Linked DNA regions of Salmonirosea aquatica. The protein of the gene in region 2 interacts with the protein of the main gene of each other region in a pairwise test. Links are inferred from orthologs where the notes say so. Each region holds a gene or a part of one and is shown on either strand. Other genes may lie near its edges.

The links.
Region 1: the proteins of nusG (region 2) and rho interact in binary tests that used the Escherichia coli proteins (3 or more experiments, as listed by UniProt). The link is inferred for Salmonirosea aquatica from one-to-one orthologs.

What each region holds. Positions count from the first base shown.
Region 1 is NZ_WHLY01000002.1:291,290-298,617, forward strand. Bases 1,874-4,747 are described here. They hold rho (transcription termination factor Rho), read right to left. Parts: upstream 4,269-4,747; coding sequence 2,478-4,268; downstream 1,874-2,477. Other genes in these bases: GBK04_RS02140 (OmpA family protein), read right to left, coding at 1,874-2,341; GBK04_RS02150 (mechanosensitive ion channel family protein), read right to left, coding at 4,564-4,747. Outside these bases: GBK04_RS02125 (hypothetical protein), read left to right, coding at 1-127; GBK04_RS02130 (helix-hairpin-helix domain-containing protein), read right to left, coding at 248-775; GBK04_RS02135 (helix-hairpin-helix domain-containing protein), read right to left, coding at 851-1,423; more of GBK04_RS02140, read right to left, coding at 1,454-1,873; more of GBK04_RS02150, read right to left, coding at 4,748-5,586; GBK04_RS02155 (type III pantothenate kinase), read left to right, coding at 5,768-6,496; BamG family beta-barrel-assembly machinery protein, read left to right, coding at 6,474-7,328. UniProt on the Escherichia coli protein: Facilitates transcription termination by a mechanism that involves Rho binding to the nascent RNA, activation of Rho's RNA-dependent ATPase activity, and release of the mRNA from the DNA template.
Region 2 is NZ_WHLY01000002.1:2,273,544-2,280,963, forward strand. What follows is about bases 1,016-3,981. They hold nusG (transcription termination/antitermination protein NusG), read right to left. Parts: upstream 2,793-3,981; coding sequence 2,238-2,792; downstream 1,016-2,237. Other genes in these bases: rplA (50S ribosomal protein L1), read right to left, coding at 1,016-1,681; rplK (50S ribosomal protein L11), read right to left, coding at 1,694-2,161; secE (preprotein translocase subunit SecE), read right to left, coding at 2,829-3,020; tuf (elongation factor Tu), read right to left, coding at 3,228-3,981. Outside these bases: rplL (50S ribosomal protein L7/L12), read right to left, coding at 1-346; rplJ (50S ribosomal protein L10), read right to left, coding at 444-980; more of rplA, read right to left, coding at 983-1,015; more of tuf, read right to left, coding at 3,982-4,415; GBK04_RS10545 (outer membrane beta-barrel protein), read right to left, coding at 5,019-6,170; GBK04_RS10550 (hypothetical protein), read right to left, coding at 6,182-7,003; GBK04_RS10555 (RNA polymerase sigma factor), read right to left, coding at 6,984-7,420. UniProt on the Escherichia coli protein: Part of the processive rRNA transcription and antitermination complex (rrnTAC). The complex forms an RNA-chaperone ring around the RNA exit tunnel of RNA polymerase (RNAP).

The DNA.
Region 1 (7,328 bases), 2.0 Mb from region 2 along the record:
ACCTTGCCTGGATTGTGACCATTCTCTTCAAGAAATTAAGAAAGATTCTCAGGGAAATGTCATTGAAATAATAAACCGAAGTGAGGAATTTGTCAAGAATTATATGAATTGGCTTGACCAGAACTAGCAAATATTTTCAGAAAAAATATCAACAAAAGCGGAGCGCAAGATTGTTGTACCCCGCTTCAATAGAATAGATGAGTCTTAGACCCTCAGTACAATTATTAATTTTTCACTATTCATACCATCAATCCCTACCCCCTACTAGTTTCTCTTGCAACTCCTTCAACTCCTCCCATTTGCCATCACGAGCCAAGGCTGCTTGCTGCGGCCAGGTTTCGGGATCGTGGATTTGGAAGCGCGGCCCGGCAGCGCTCAATAGTCCGGCAATATGCTGCGGGTTGGTGGCCGCAAGTTTGGCAAAGGTTTTTATACCATCCGCGTTGAGCAGGCCTTCGATTTTGGGGCCGATGCCCTCCACAAGTTTCAAGTTATCAGCCACCGATTGTATGCGGCCCGATAAAGTACCTGATTCTGAATGTATCAGGTCGGGAACCGTGGTACCTGCAACGGACGAGGCAGCCGTTTGCTGTTTGGCTTCGCACTCGTCAAGTTCGTTTTGCCGGTCAGCGATGGCTTCGCGTAGGCCGTTAACCCGGCTCGCCATAACCCAACGGGCCAAAAGCCAGCCCACAAAGGCGGAACCCGCCAATAGCAGCACGATTTCTGCAATAGCCACGGGTCGATTGAGAGGAGTCAGTTGTAATAACAACATAAATCTGAAAGATTAGGGTACCTACTTGTAGTCGAGAAAATCGGGCCTTGATGTCAGCTGCCTTATTGGAGAATGTCACGTGGTCCTGCCTTTATGCAGTTCTTCCTGCCAGGCTCGAAGTTCCTCCCATTTACCCGTGGCGGCAAGTTCAGCTTGTCGGGGCCACGAGCCGGGATCATGCATCTGGAACCGCTTTCCGGCCGCCCGTAGAATATCCGTGAGCCGCTCATGGCTCGCCTCGCTCAGATGAACCAATGTGAGAATACCCTCTTTATTAAGTAGCTCTTCGATTTTAGGCCCAATTCCCTCCACAATTTTAAGATCGTCATGAGCAACGGGTGTGTTTTGAGGTACACCGGCCGGGTTTGAAACACGGGAAGCAGGTACCGGAATCATATCGAGTGGTTCGGGAGCAATGAAAGCGGGCTCATCCGAAACGGAAGTTATCGACGGTTTCCCAGGTAGCTTTGTAGCCTGCTGGCAAGAATCGAGCAGGTCGTCCAGTTCGGCAAGTTCCGCCTCGAGCTGCACGGCAATGCCCCGACTTGTGCGGTACCCAATAATGTGGCCAATCAAGGCTGCTACGGCTAGCATCACCAGATGTTGCCACCACGCATCAGGCTGGCCCAATGGATTCAAATCAAACATAGGCGTGAAAGGTTTTTAGGGTAAAACTTTTTATTGAACCACAATAGCCACGCGACGATTGGCCCGACGGCCCTCGGGAGTATCATTAGATTCCTTGGGCTGCGTTTCGCCTTTGCCGTCCGTCACCAGCTGGTCGGCCGTAATTCCAAGTTGCATCAACTGTTTTTTGACACCTTCTGCCCTGTCTCTTGACAAAGTCATATTTATTTCGTCATCGCCTTCATTGTCAGTATGACCGGTCAAGATTAGTTTTTTGTCTTTATTTTCAGCCAAATACCTCTGAGCTTCCTCCACAAACTGTCGGTTTGCATCGGTATTAATGTAATCTGCACTGCCCGTTGGAAAATATAAGTCAATGGGTTTAAATACACTTTCGAACCTTTGAGCGTTGGCCAGCCCTTCTTCGGTTTCGGGGATTGGCTCTTTAAAGATGAAATCAATTCCGCCCCGGAGCGTATCGTTGTGAAAGCTCAGGGAATCCAAAATCATACTACTTGTGGCTATACGCCCGGAAGCAAGCCCCTGCCCCACCAGGTACTGCTTCACGCTTTCCGCCCGGGCGATACCCAGATCCGGAAATGTAGTCGTATTCGTTTCGACCGATGCGTACCTCCCAACCAAAGCCAGCCTTTTACCAGGATGCTCCTGCAAATAAACCACAAGTGAATCCAGCTCATTCCGCACCTGACTCATCTCTGCGTCCGCACCTGATTTTAAGAAGACGAAATTACCTTCCGACACTAGTACCAAGCTGTCCGTATCCTGAATACGCAAGGCCTCCATTGCTACGGCTTCCGAAACTACCTGGGGAGTAACAGGATCTGCACACAATTCTTTGATCTTGCAAACATGCCAGTAAGTCGACAAGCCCATCCACACGATCAGGGCGATCCACCAGGGTACATTGCGGGTAGACATAGCGATATTCAGAAGTTAGGGTAGGCACCTGGCCTGGGTACTCTTACCACACAAAGCGCAGGATTGGTAGAATATAATCAAAAAAAGCCCGCTTCCTGAAGAAAAGCGGGCTTCTGTATGCGACCATCGCATCGGTTTAGCGATTCATCGAAATCAAAAACTCCTCGTTGTTGCGGGTACCTTTCATGTTGTCGAGCAGGAAGTCCATAGATTCCATAGGATTCATGTCGGACATATGCTTGCGAAGTATCCACACTTTCTGCATGGTTTCCTTGTCCAGCAACAGATCCTCACGGCGGGTACCTGAGGCCATCACGTCGATAGCCGGGAACACGCGCTTGTTGGACAGCTTGCGGTCGAGCTGGAGTTCCATGTTGCCGGTACCTTTGAATTCTTCAAAAATCACTTCGTCCATTTTGGAACCCGTGTCAATCAACGCCGTAGCAATAATGGTGAGCGAACCGCCCTTCTCCACATTACGGGCCGCACCGAAGAATCGCTTGGGCTTGTGCAACGCATTGGCATCTACCCCACCCGACAGGATTTTGCCCGATGAAGGTACCACCGTATTGTAGGCACGGGCCAAGCGAGTGATTGAATCCAACAGAATCACTACATCATGTCCGCACTCGACCATACGTTTGGCTTTTTCGAGTACGATGCTGGCTACTTTTACGTGGCGGTCGGCTTGCTCATCAAAGGTGGAGGAAATAACCTCCGCCCGCACGCTGCGCTGCATATCGGTCACCTCTTCGGGACGTTCGTCGATGAGCAGGATGATCAGGAATACCTCGGGGTGGTTGCGGGTGATGGCATTGGCGATTTCTTTCAACAGTACCGTTTTACCGGTTTTGGGCTGGGCCACGATCATACCCCGCTGTCCTTTGCCAATCGGGGCGAACAGATCAAGTACCCGGGTCGAGTATTGATCGGGACGGGTACTGAGATTGAGGCGCTCTTCCGGGAATAGAGGCGTCAGGTATTCGAAGGGTACCCGGTCGCGAATTTCTTCGCTGGTTTTTCCATTTACCGTTTCCACCCGGAGCAGGGCAAAGTACTTCTCTCCTTCTTTGGGCGGGCGGATTTGTCCTTTCACGGTATCGCCGGTTTTTAATCCGAACAGCTTGATCTGCGAAGGAGAAACATAAATGTCGTCGGGACTGGCGAGGTAGTTATAATCCGCCGACCGCATGAAGCCGTAGCCCCCGTCCTGCATGATTTCCAGAACCCCTTCGTTGATGATCAAGCCGTCGAACTCCCGAACGTAATTGTTGTAGTTACGCTTGATCTTATTAGTATGGTCCTCCCGGGCTTGTTCGCGCGACTGGTTGTTGTTAGAGTTGGGGCGTTCCGGGGTGGCAGCGCGGGTTGTTTTATCCGAATCCTTGTGGTTGTCCGAATTTTCAACCACCGGGGCCGGCTGGCTTTCACTTTCATTCCGCACTTCACGTACCGGCTCCTCCGAAGGGCTCACTTCCGTACCTAAATCTTCCGAAATATCCAGATCTGCGCCCTGATCAGCGGCGGTATCCACTACCCGTGAGGATTTAGCAGCTTTGTCGGTACGTCCTCCTGTTTTGGCCGGACGTGCTTTGCGTGCTGGCGTTTTTTCGGCAACTAGGGGTTCAGGAGCGCTTTCGGCCAAAGTAGTTTCCGGCTCCTTAACCGTCGCTGAGGGTTTAGTAGCCACATCTTCGGAAGCGGCCGGCCGACGGGTGCGCTTTTTCTTGGGCTCGTCCCCTTTCTTTACGGTTTCCGAGCTTCCGTTTGAATCGGTTTCAGCACCCGGCATCACTGCCTGCTGGCTGAGAATTTTGTAGATTAGTTCTTTTTTTGAGAGTTTTCCATTGTCTTTTATGGAAAACTTCTCCGCGATAGTTCGTAACTCCGAAAGGAGTTTCAAGTTCAGTTCATCAATTGTAAGCATACGGGAATGGAAAGTAAAGAAACACTTTACCAGATAAGTGATTTGTAACGATTAAGTTTTTTGAATAACTGGGGGCAAAAGTGATTGTAAAAGGTCACTACGAGAGATGCGGTGATACATTCAGAATGATAGGATGAGGAACGAAGAACCAACGAGTGGCAAGATAGTAAGGATACTATGGGGCTTTTACTGACTATGAAGCGTCTGAATTGCCCACAATGTTAATGCAAAATTATGAATTTCCAATAAGGGGACTTGTTTTTGTTCCAAATGGAAGATCAGAAAGGCTCAGCAATCATGTGGTTTCCGATTCGGGAAGGGCTGATGAAGATTCCTGGCGAATATACAACTCCCTACTGGGAAATGCAAATCGGCCACCCGAGTCTTTAACAATTTCCAGGATTTTTAAATTCACTTCCTCTTTTACGCGATTAAATTCACGGGCTATGGCCGTTTGGACATAAAATATGACCAGAACATCCAAAGAACTTTCGCCAAATGCATCAAACCGAATTACCCCCGGCTCTTCGTTGGTCTCGGGATTCTGGTCGATGTGTTGCTGGATCGTTTCCACAATAGCTTTTACAGTAGGGCCGGGGGTATCGTAGGCCAAACGCACCACAAACCGTGCCCTCCGCTGGCGGCGTTCCGACAGATTCTCCAGGGACTGGGAAGTTAACAGGCGGTTGGGAAGGGTCACCAGGCTCCCGTCGAAGGTCTGTAACCGGGTACTTCGAAATCCGAGCTTGACGATGGTACCCTCAGTACCTCCCACGTTAATTGAATCCCCAACCGTAAAGGGCCGGTCGATCATCAGGGCAAACGAGGCGAATAGGTTTTCGAGTGTTTCGCGGGCGGCCAGGGCGATAGCGAGGCCGCCAATACCCAGGCTAGTGACCAACGTAAGCACATCAACGGAGAAGACCCGTCCCAGCGCAATGAAAACCATCCCGATCACAAATAGCATAATCACCAAATCCCGGAAAAATGGGACGAGCTGGTCGTCCAGCTTTGAAGCCGTTTTCTGGGCTTTGAGTTTGAAGAGCAGCCCCATGCACTTGATGAAACGTATGCCCAGCCAGGTAAGAGCCAAAAGAAATGCTGAGAAGTACACCTTTTCAATCAATACCCTGAAATCCAGAGCACCGTCGGACGGGGTACCCCATGCCCCGGGTACCTCAAGGCTTTTGGAAGCCAGGTATAACGCCAGAAGCATAATAAATACTTCAAGCGGAGGACGCAGCAGTCGAAGGAATTCGGTCCAGGGTACCTCCTCATGGCTTTCTTTCCTCACCCATCGAAATACAAATCGGCTCAAAGCAGCTGAAATAGCTTTTTTGAAGGCGATACCTAGCAATATAATGCCGAATGCCCAGCAGTAGTCTGCCAATGAATTGTCCAAAAAACGATACTGCAACCAGTTTACCGCCTTCTCCATCCGGTGATTCCTATTCTTAGCGTTAGTTTATGTGCAAATAAAAGGGGAATTTTGCGGAATCATGAATATAGTGGTCGATTCCGGAAATACATACGCCAAGATCGGGTGGTTCGAGGGACCAGAATTGCTTCGGTTCGAAACCCGGCTTACGTTTGATCAGTTGATCGACGCTGTGCGTTCTTCTTCGGTAGACAACATTCTATTTTCATCGGTGGGTAAAGATGTGGAAGAATTTCGCAGGGCGATCCAACCAAATGCTCCCGTATTGAATCTGGATAGTCAAACACCCCTCCCGATCACCAAAGATTACGAAACCCCGGCTACGTTGGGAGCCGACCGGATTGCCGCGGCCGTGGGAGCGGGTTATCTTTTTCCCAACGAAGATCTGGTTGTAATCGATATGGGTACCTGCATTACGTACGACTATCTGGATCAGGCCGCCCGCTTTCAGGGTGGGCTGATTTCTCCGGGTATGCGCATGCGATTCAAGGCGATGCATACGTTTACACAACGGCTTCCTCTGGTTGAGCCTGGACCCGCGCCAACGTTAATTGGAAAAAATACCCGCCACGCTATGCTGAGTGGCGTCATGAATGGCCTGGTTGCCGAAATCAATGGAATTATGGCGGCCTACCGTACCCAATCGCCCGCCTGCCGAGTGGTACTTTGTGGAGGTGATGTGCCGTTTTTTGAAAGTCTGTTGAAACCGCCCATCTTTGTGGTTCCGCAGCTCGTACTCATAGGATTGAACCGAATTTTACAACATAATGTCAATTTACAAAACGAATAGAACGTTCGCTACCCTTATTGGGGTTTTTATTTTAACTCATTTATTTTCAAAAACTTACGGACAAGGCCTTGGCAATTCGCCCTACACGGTTCTGGGAGCGGGCGAGTCGTACAGCGATGGGTTTGGCTCCAGCCTGGGAATGGGCGAAGCAGGGGTGAGCGTTAGTAACGGCTTCCATATCAACAACCTCAATCCGGCCCTTTGGGTGCGCAACCGATTCACTATGTATGAGTTTGGAGCCATTAGCCAGTACAAACGCATCAGCTCACCCACGGCCCAACAACGTGACTTCGGAGCCAACATTGGGTACCTTGCCCTTTCGTTGCCGGCAGCCCCCAAATGGTCCATTGGTATAAGCCTGAAACCTTACAGTTTTGTGGATTTTGAAAGCCGTACGAATGGTAAGGTACCCGGTACGATTTATAATACCTACTACTATTATTCCGGGAAAGGTGCTATCAACAAAGTATCCCTGACCAATGCCGTCGAAGTGGGCAAATACATCAGCCTGGGCCTTGAAGCCTCCTACTTGTTCGGCAACGTGCGGCGGGCCTCCGAATCCCAATTGCTTATTGGCGATGGCCGCGACTACCTGGTAAGCCGGGCGGAGCGTAACAGCTATACGGATTTTGCATTTCGGGCCGGAACCGCCATCAAGATTCCGTTGAAGCAAAACAACAAACTTAACCTGAATCTGGGGGGTACCTATAGTTTCGGCACGGATCTCAATGCCCGGCAGACCACAAGCTTCGAGTCAAGCCTGAACAGCTTTCCGGTAGGCGTATCGGACACGTTGTCCAACAACACTAAAGGAGGCATCCGACTTCCTTCC
Region 2 (7,420 bases):
TCTTGAGGGCTTCCGCCTCATCTTTAGCAATACCTTCTTTCAAAGGTTTGGGAGCACCGTCAACCAGTTCTTTGGCTTCTTTCAAACCAAGACCAGTCAGGTCCTTTACAAGTTTAACAACTGCTAGCTTGCTGGCACCAGCAGCCTTAAGGATAACGTCGAAAGACGACTGTTCGGCCGCTGCGGGAGCATCATCTCCACCACCTGCAGCAGGACCTGACATCATAACCGCACCTGCAGCGGCGGGTTCGATACCATATTCGTCTTTCAGAATTGCAGCAAGTTCGTTGACTTCTTTAACCGTAAGGTTAACAAGCTGCTCCGCGAAAGCTTTCAAATCTGCCATTTTTTATTTTTGATTAAGTGATTACAATTGATTTTAAATAAATTATTAGCTAAAAAAAACCAGTCGATCCGCCACCTCCGATTGGAAACCTATACTTTTAAGCTTCTTCTTTCTCGGATAAAGTCTTAAGAATACCAGCCAGTTTGTGACCACCTCCCAGCAGTGCACCCAACACATTCTTGGCAGGTGACTGTAGTAGGCCGATGACTTCCCCAAGCATTTCCTGCTTCGATTTCAGAGAAATTAGTTTATCGATCTGATCCGCTCCAATAAACAGGGAGGAGTCAACCGAAGCACCTTTGAATTTCAATTTGGCTTTGCCGGATTTCTTGCGGAAATCTTTGATCAACTGCGCAGGGACTTTACCTGACTCCGGGTGAAACATCACACCCGAGAACCCCTTCAGTACACTTTCGTCGAAAGGAGTATAATCGGTGTTTGACGTTTCAAGGGCCTTCCTAATCAGCGTATTCTTAATCACCCGATACTCTACTCCACGCTCAAAGCAAAGGCGACGAAGCTGATTAACTTCATCCACCGTCATGCCCGACGCGTTGGTAATATAGAAATACGGAGTGTTCTCGAATTTCTGACTTAACTCGTCAATTACTGCTGCTTTTTCTTCCCTTGTCATAATTATAAACCTGGAATCGTGTTTTTGTCAATGGAAACACTTGGACTCATCGTGCTCGACAAGTAAATGCTTCTCACATAAGTACCTTTTGCCGAAGAAGGCTTCAAACGAACCAGCGTGTTAACGACTTCCTGTGCGTTCTGTGCCAGTTTTTCAGGATCAAACGATACTTTACCAATGCTGGTATGGACAATTCCGGTTTTGTCAACGCGGAAATCGATCTTACCGGCTTTCACTTCCTGTACTGCCTTACCTACATCAGTAGTAACTGTACCCGACTTGGGGTTTGGCATCAGACCGCGAGGTCCGAGAATTTTACCCAGCCTACCTACTTTGGCCATAACGCTTGGCATTGTGATAATTACATCAATGTCTGTCCAGCCTTGTTCGATTTTCTGAATGTATTCATCCAATCCCACGTAGTCAGCACCCGCCTCTTTAGCTTCAGCTTCCTTGTCAGGCGTACACAGCACAAGCACCCGGACCTCTTTACCCGTACCGTGCGGCAGTGTAACTACTCCACGCACCATTTGATCGGCCTTGCGGGGATCCACACCCAAGCGAACGTCGATATCCACAGAGGAATCAAATTTGGTATAGGTGATATCTTTGAGAACTTCGGCTGCCTGCTGAAACGAATACGACTGAGTCTTGTCGATCTTCGATTGGGCTTCCTTTTGCTTTTTCGTCAATTTTCCCATGTTCTTAGTTGCTTAGGCGTTCGTTGACGCTTCGTTGTTTTCTTCCCACGGGGCTTTACCAGCAATGGTAATACCCATACTACGCGCTGTACCGGCTATCATTTTCATACCGGAATCAACCGTGAAGCAATTCAGATCGGGCATTTTGGTTTCAGTGATCTGACGAACCTGATCCCATGTTACCGACCCTACCTTGGCCCGGTTCGGCTGCGCCGAACCTTTCTTCAACTTGGCTGCTTCCATGAGCAGAATAGCGGCAGGGGGCGTTTTGATGACAAAGTCAAACGACTTGTCCTTGTAGTATGTAATAACTACCGGCAACACCATACCCATTTTATCCTGAGTACGACCGTTGAACTGCTTGCAAAACTCCATGATATTCAAACCCTTGGAACCTAACGCAGGCCCAATGGGGGGAGAAGGATTGGCCTGGCCACCCTTCACTTGGAGTTTAACGTATCCGCCTATTTCTTTTGCCATTGTTTTTGATTTTGTTGGTTCATCGATAATCCCGCTGGCTCACGTGCAGGTGAAGCAATCCTGCCCATCAGGGTCATCAACTTTCCTTTTCTACTTGTGCGTAACTGAGTTCCACGGGAGTACTGCGCCCGAATATTTTTACAACTACATTGAGTTTTTTCTTCTCATCGAATACCTCCTCCACAGTGCCGATAAAGCCGCTGAACGGACCGTCGACTACCTTCACACTTTCGCCTTTAATGAACGACATTGAGGGAGTTTCCTCTTCCTGGGCTGCCTCATCGACCCGACCCAGTATTCGGTTAATTTCTGATTGGCGCAGGGCAACGGGTACCTTGGAGTTTCCCTCTGAATTACCCAAAAAGCCAATTACGCCAGGCATACTGGTAATTACGTGCAACACTTCGCCTTTAGTCAGATCCGCAGATATGATGATGTAGCCAGGAAAAAAGTTCTTCTCACGAACCCGTTTCTTGCCATTTCGCATTTCATAGATCTTTTCCGTGGGAATCAGTATCTCGGGAACGTATTCGCTGAGACTCTGCCGGGCCAGTTCATTTTCAATATACGTCTTGATCTTCTTCTCCTGACCCGATATTGCTCTTAATACGTACCAATTTACACCAGTCATGCCATTCTGGATTATGCGTGCATCCAACCGGATGTCTTAGAAAGTCTGATAAAATAGATTGAGTGCATTCTCGAAAACGAAATCCATGAATCCGACCACGAAGGCAAAAATCAGGGATCCTACCAACACAAGCGTAGTATTTGACTGCAACTCGCTAAAAGGAGGCCAAGTCACGTGTTGTGTGATTTCCTCCCAGGAAGCCTTAAAAAATGAGGTAAGTTTTTCCATTTTCTGTACTAATGACTTAATGCACGGGTGGAGAGATTCGAACTCCCATCAACGGTTTTGGAGACCGCTATTCTACCCTTGAACTACACCCGTAATCACTCCAAACTTAATTTTCAGATGTTTGGGGCTGCAAAGATAGCTTTTTTCTATAAAAAACAAGTGCATCCCGCGAAGAAATGCACTTGTTTCTCTATCTTTTGTATTCCCTTAGTCGAGAATCTCAGTTACCTGACCGGCACCTACCGTACGTCCACCCTCACGGATAGCAAAACGAAGGCCTTTCTCCATCGCGATCTTATTGATCAATTTTACTTCGATCGTGATATTGTCGCCAGGCATTACCATTTCCACACCAGCAGGAAGAGAAATTTCTCCCGTTACATCCGTGGTACGGAAATAAAACTGAGGACGATATTTGTTAAAGAATGGAGTGTGACGTCCACCTTCTTCTTTTGACAGTACGTACACCTCGGCTTTGAAATGAGCATGTGGTTTCACTGAACCTGGCTTGCAAATCACCATACCGCGGCGAATATCTTCCTTGTCAATACCCCGCAGCAGCAGACCCACGTTATCGCCAGCCTCACCACGGTCAAGAATCTTACGGAACATCTCAACCCCTGTGATGGTTGACTTCAAGTTCTCGGCACCCATACCCAAAATATCTACAGGATCACCCGAGTTGATTACTCCACGCTCGATACGACCCGTTGCTACAGTACCACGACCCGTAATCGAGAATACGTCCTCTACAGGCATCAGGAACGGAAGGTCAGTCATACGGGGAGGAATGGGGATATAGCTATCAACGGCATCCATCAAATCTTCTACCGTTTTTACCCACTTCTCTTCACCATTAAGCGCACCCAGTGCTGAACCTTGAATGACAGGGATGTTGTCTCCATCGTATTCGTAGAAGCTCAAAAGTTCCCGAATTTCCATTTCAACGAGTTCCAATAATTCGGGATCGTCAACCATGTCTACTTTGTTCATGAATACCACCAGTTGGGGTACACCTACCTGGCGAGCCAGCAGGATGTGCTCACGAGTCTGGGGCATAGGTCCGTCCGTAGAGGCTACTACGATGATAGCACCGTCCATCTGAGCGGCACCCGTTACCATGTTTTTCACGTAGTCAGCGTGACCTGGGCAGTCAACGTGCGCGTAGTGGCGGTTGGCTGTCTGATACTCTACGTGTGAAGTATTAATCGTGATTCCACGCTCTTTTTCCTCAGGAGCATTATCAATAGATGAGAAGTCACGCTTTGCGGATAGACCTTTGCTTGCCAAAACCGTGGTAATTGCAGCGGTAAGGGTAGTTTTACCGTGGTCAACGTGTCCGATAGTACCGATGTTAACGTGCGGTTTGGAGCGGTCAAACTTATCTTTTGCCATGTTTTCTAGGTATGCTTAAATTAAAAGTTAATACGAAATAATTACTGTTTGTCGATTGTTTGCGCATCTATGTCATCCATACGCCAGGTATTTGTACTCTGTAATCAACTTCTTCAAATGAGCCGTTGAGGGGATTTGAACCCCTGACCTCTTCCTTACCAAGGAAGTGCTCTACCCCTGAGCTACAACGGCGTTACTCTAAATATTAAAAGCGATCATCGAAAAAATTTCCTGAGGATAGTTTCGGTGATCGCTTCGAGGCCTCAAAATAGAGCGGGAGACGAGGTTCGAACTCGCGACCTATAGCTTGGAAGGCTATCGCTCTACCAACTGAGCTACTCCCGCAGATATTTGGTGGGGGCGGATGGATTCGAACCACCGAAGGTATAAACCAGCAGATTTACAGTCTGCCCCATTTGGCCACTCTGGTACACCCCCTCACACTGTTACAAAACCTCTGAATCCTTCTACGATTCACTTTGGAGTCGCAAAATTATAGCCTTTTCCATTATTGTCAAAATTCTTTTTAAATTTTTCCAATAATAAAACTAAAGGCGGCCTTGAATTGCATCAAGGCCGCCTTTTACCCCGTCTTTAATTTTACTAGAATCGTATTCCAAAATTGATCATGCGTACTTCGGGCCCTCGGTTGCTTTGGAAAAGAGGGTTCATGTCGTAATGCACAAAAAAGTCAGGGAAATGCCGGATTCCAAGTTCGAATGCCGCTCCGTAACGTAAATCATTCAGATAGTAATTACTACGGACATGATCCTTTTTACCATCAGCCAACTTGGTTTTGGTATATCCGCCCAAGCGATACCCAATGTAGCCGCCAGCGCTAATATATGAAATGAAGGCATTTGGAAAGCTGACGGTAGGCATCAGGGAAAAATTCAAATAGGGAACCGTTAATTTGCTTTTTCGTAAATCCAATTCCCGACCTTCATTGTTCAAGACAAGGGGAAAAGAAACAGCTGTGCTATCTTTGCGAACAGTATTGTTTCCTTCAAACATCAGATTATTCCACGCCACGTCCAGGCCAAAATCCAAATGCAGACCGGCCTGTTTACCCCGGACCAGCGTAGCACTTTTGACAAAGCCCAGGCTAATGTAGCGTGACCCAAATGGGCGCAAGTCATAGTCGTCGGAGTTGTATGCGGCTTGTGGTTGATTCTGTGCGTATGCGTTAAGTCCCAGTGAAATATTGAATCCTTTTCGCGGGCTGGAGTAACGGCGGACACGGCGGATTGTCATCACCTTCTCATCATTGTCATAATCCCGATCACTGCTTCCGTTACCGTCACGGGCAGTCGTATCAATCTCGTACCCGTCTCGTTTTCCACCAACACGTACTTGCTCGTCTCCATCCCTAATATCCACACCCCGGGTTGTGATAGTTACCTCTGTATCGCCGTCTTTAATCCGTATTCCTTTCAGACCGATGCGCACGTAGTTCTTATCCTTGCTTATTCCAGTAGTGTCTTTAAGGTACTTCCTACCATCCAGATCGTCAAAATAAATCTTGGTTTCTCCCTGCATTGTATCCAGCCGGGCACCGAGGTCTTGAAGTAAGGTGTTAAGATCGTATTTCATCAGCTTTTCCAGTTCCTTACGATCATCACTGTAAATTATTATCCGCGTTTTGTCTCCAAATGTGACGATAATAGAATCTTTTTGAGCTGGCTTGGCATACGAAGATACAAAGCTAAGGAGGCATACTACACTCAGAACGATGGTTTTCAAGGTGCTTTTCATGGTATTGGTATTTATAGTTTTGTCTTATCTTTTAATTCCTGATATTTTTTTGATATTTTTTCTTCTTCATCCCTCAGCCGCTCATCCGCACGAGCTACCAGTTTTTTGGGGTTAAAGCCAACCTCATCCCATTCAATGGCTTCGCCTTCCTTAGCATTTTTTAGTTGGCGCAAAATGCGGATAAATTTCGATGATTTTGGGTCTTCCTGAACTAACTTATCCGTTTCGATATGGGCGATTATTACGCGCCCTTTGGTTTGTTCTGCTAGAGTTTCATTCGTGGTTTCAAGACGAGCTTCCACGGGTTGCAAGGAGGTAATCGCTTTGTTGTCTGGTATTAGAAGCTCGGAACCAATTTCCTTTTTCTGAATAGCCGCTACTTCCGTATCTTCCAAAACCGGCTTTGGCTCCTGCCGTTGCGGCTGAGCGATTGGATCTACTTTTGCAAAGGCTCTCGTGTTCTGATTTAGAATGTTTTCTTCTACTTTCGAGCGTGTAGTGATCTTTTCTGCTTCAGAATTTATCGGAGGTACCTCGCTTTTCTGTAATGCCCTATCAGATCGTGAAGTGTTGGTTTCAGGTTGTTGTGGCTGTTCAACTGTGGCTAATCCACGACCAGCATCAGGTAGTATGGTCGACTGGTTTTGCCATACTACATAGCCTACCATCAACAACAAAGTAAGGCTGGCAGCGGCATACCAGTGCCACCCTATTAGACGTCTTGATTTTTTTTCTTGTCGGTCCTCAATCCGCTTCCATACGTCTGGCGATGTGCTTGGCTGCCAATCGGCCAGTTTCCGGGCAAAGAGGTCGTCAACTGGATGCTTTTTCATATATTTCTTTTTTTTTTAATTCGTCTTCCCAATTTTTTACGAGTTGTTGCAGTAAGGCCCGAGCTCGGTGCAACTGCGATTTCGACGTACTTTCGGTAATTCCGAGCATGTCGGCAATCTCGGCATGAGAGTATCCTTCGATGGCATAGAGGTTGAATACTGTCCTATAGCCGGTAGGTAGGGTCTCGATCATATCCATCATTTCGCTGGCTTCCAACGATTGATCGGCTAAGGCAGTGTCGTCGACTATCCCATGCGCCTCATCCAGAATAGTATCCTCCTGAAGTCTTTTACGTTGCCGCAGGTACCCTAATGACTCATTCACCATAATCCGCCTCATCCATCCTTCAAAACTCCCTTCGCTTTTGAATTGCTCTATCTTGTCGAAGACCTTCATAAAGCCCTCTACCAATATAT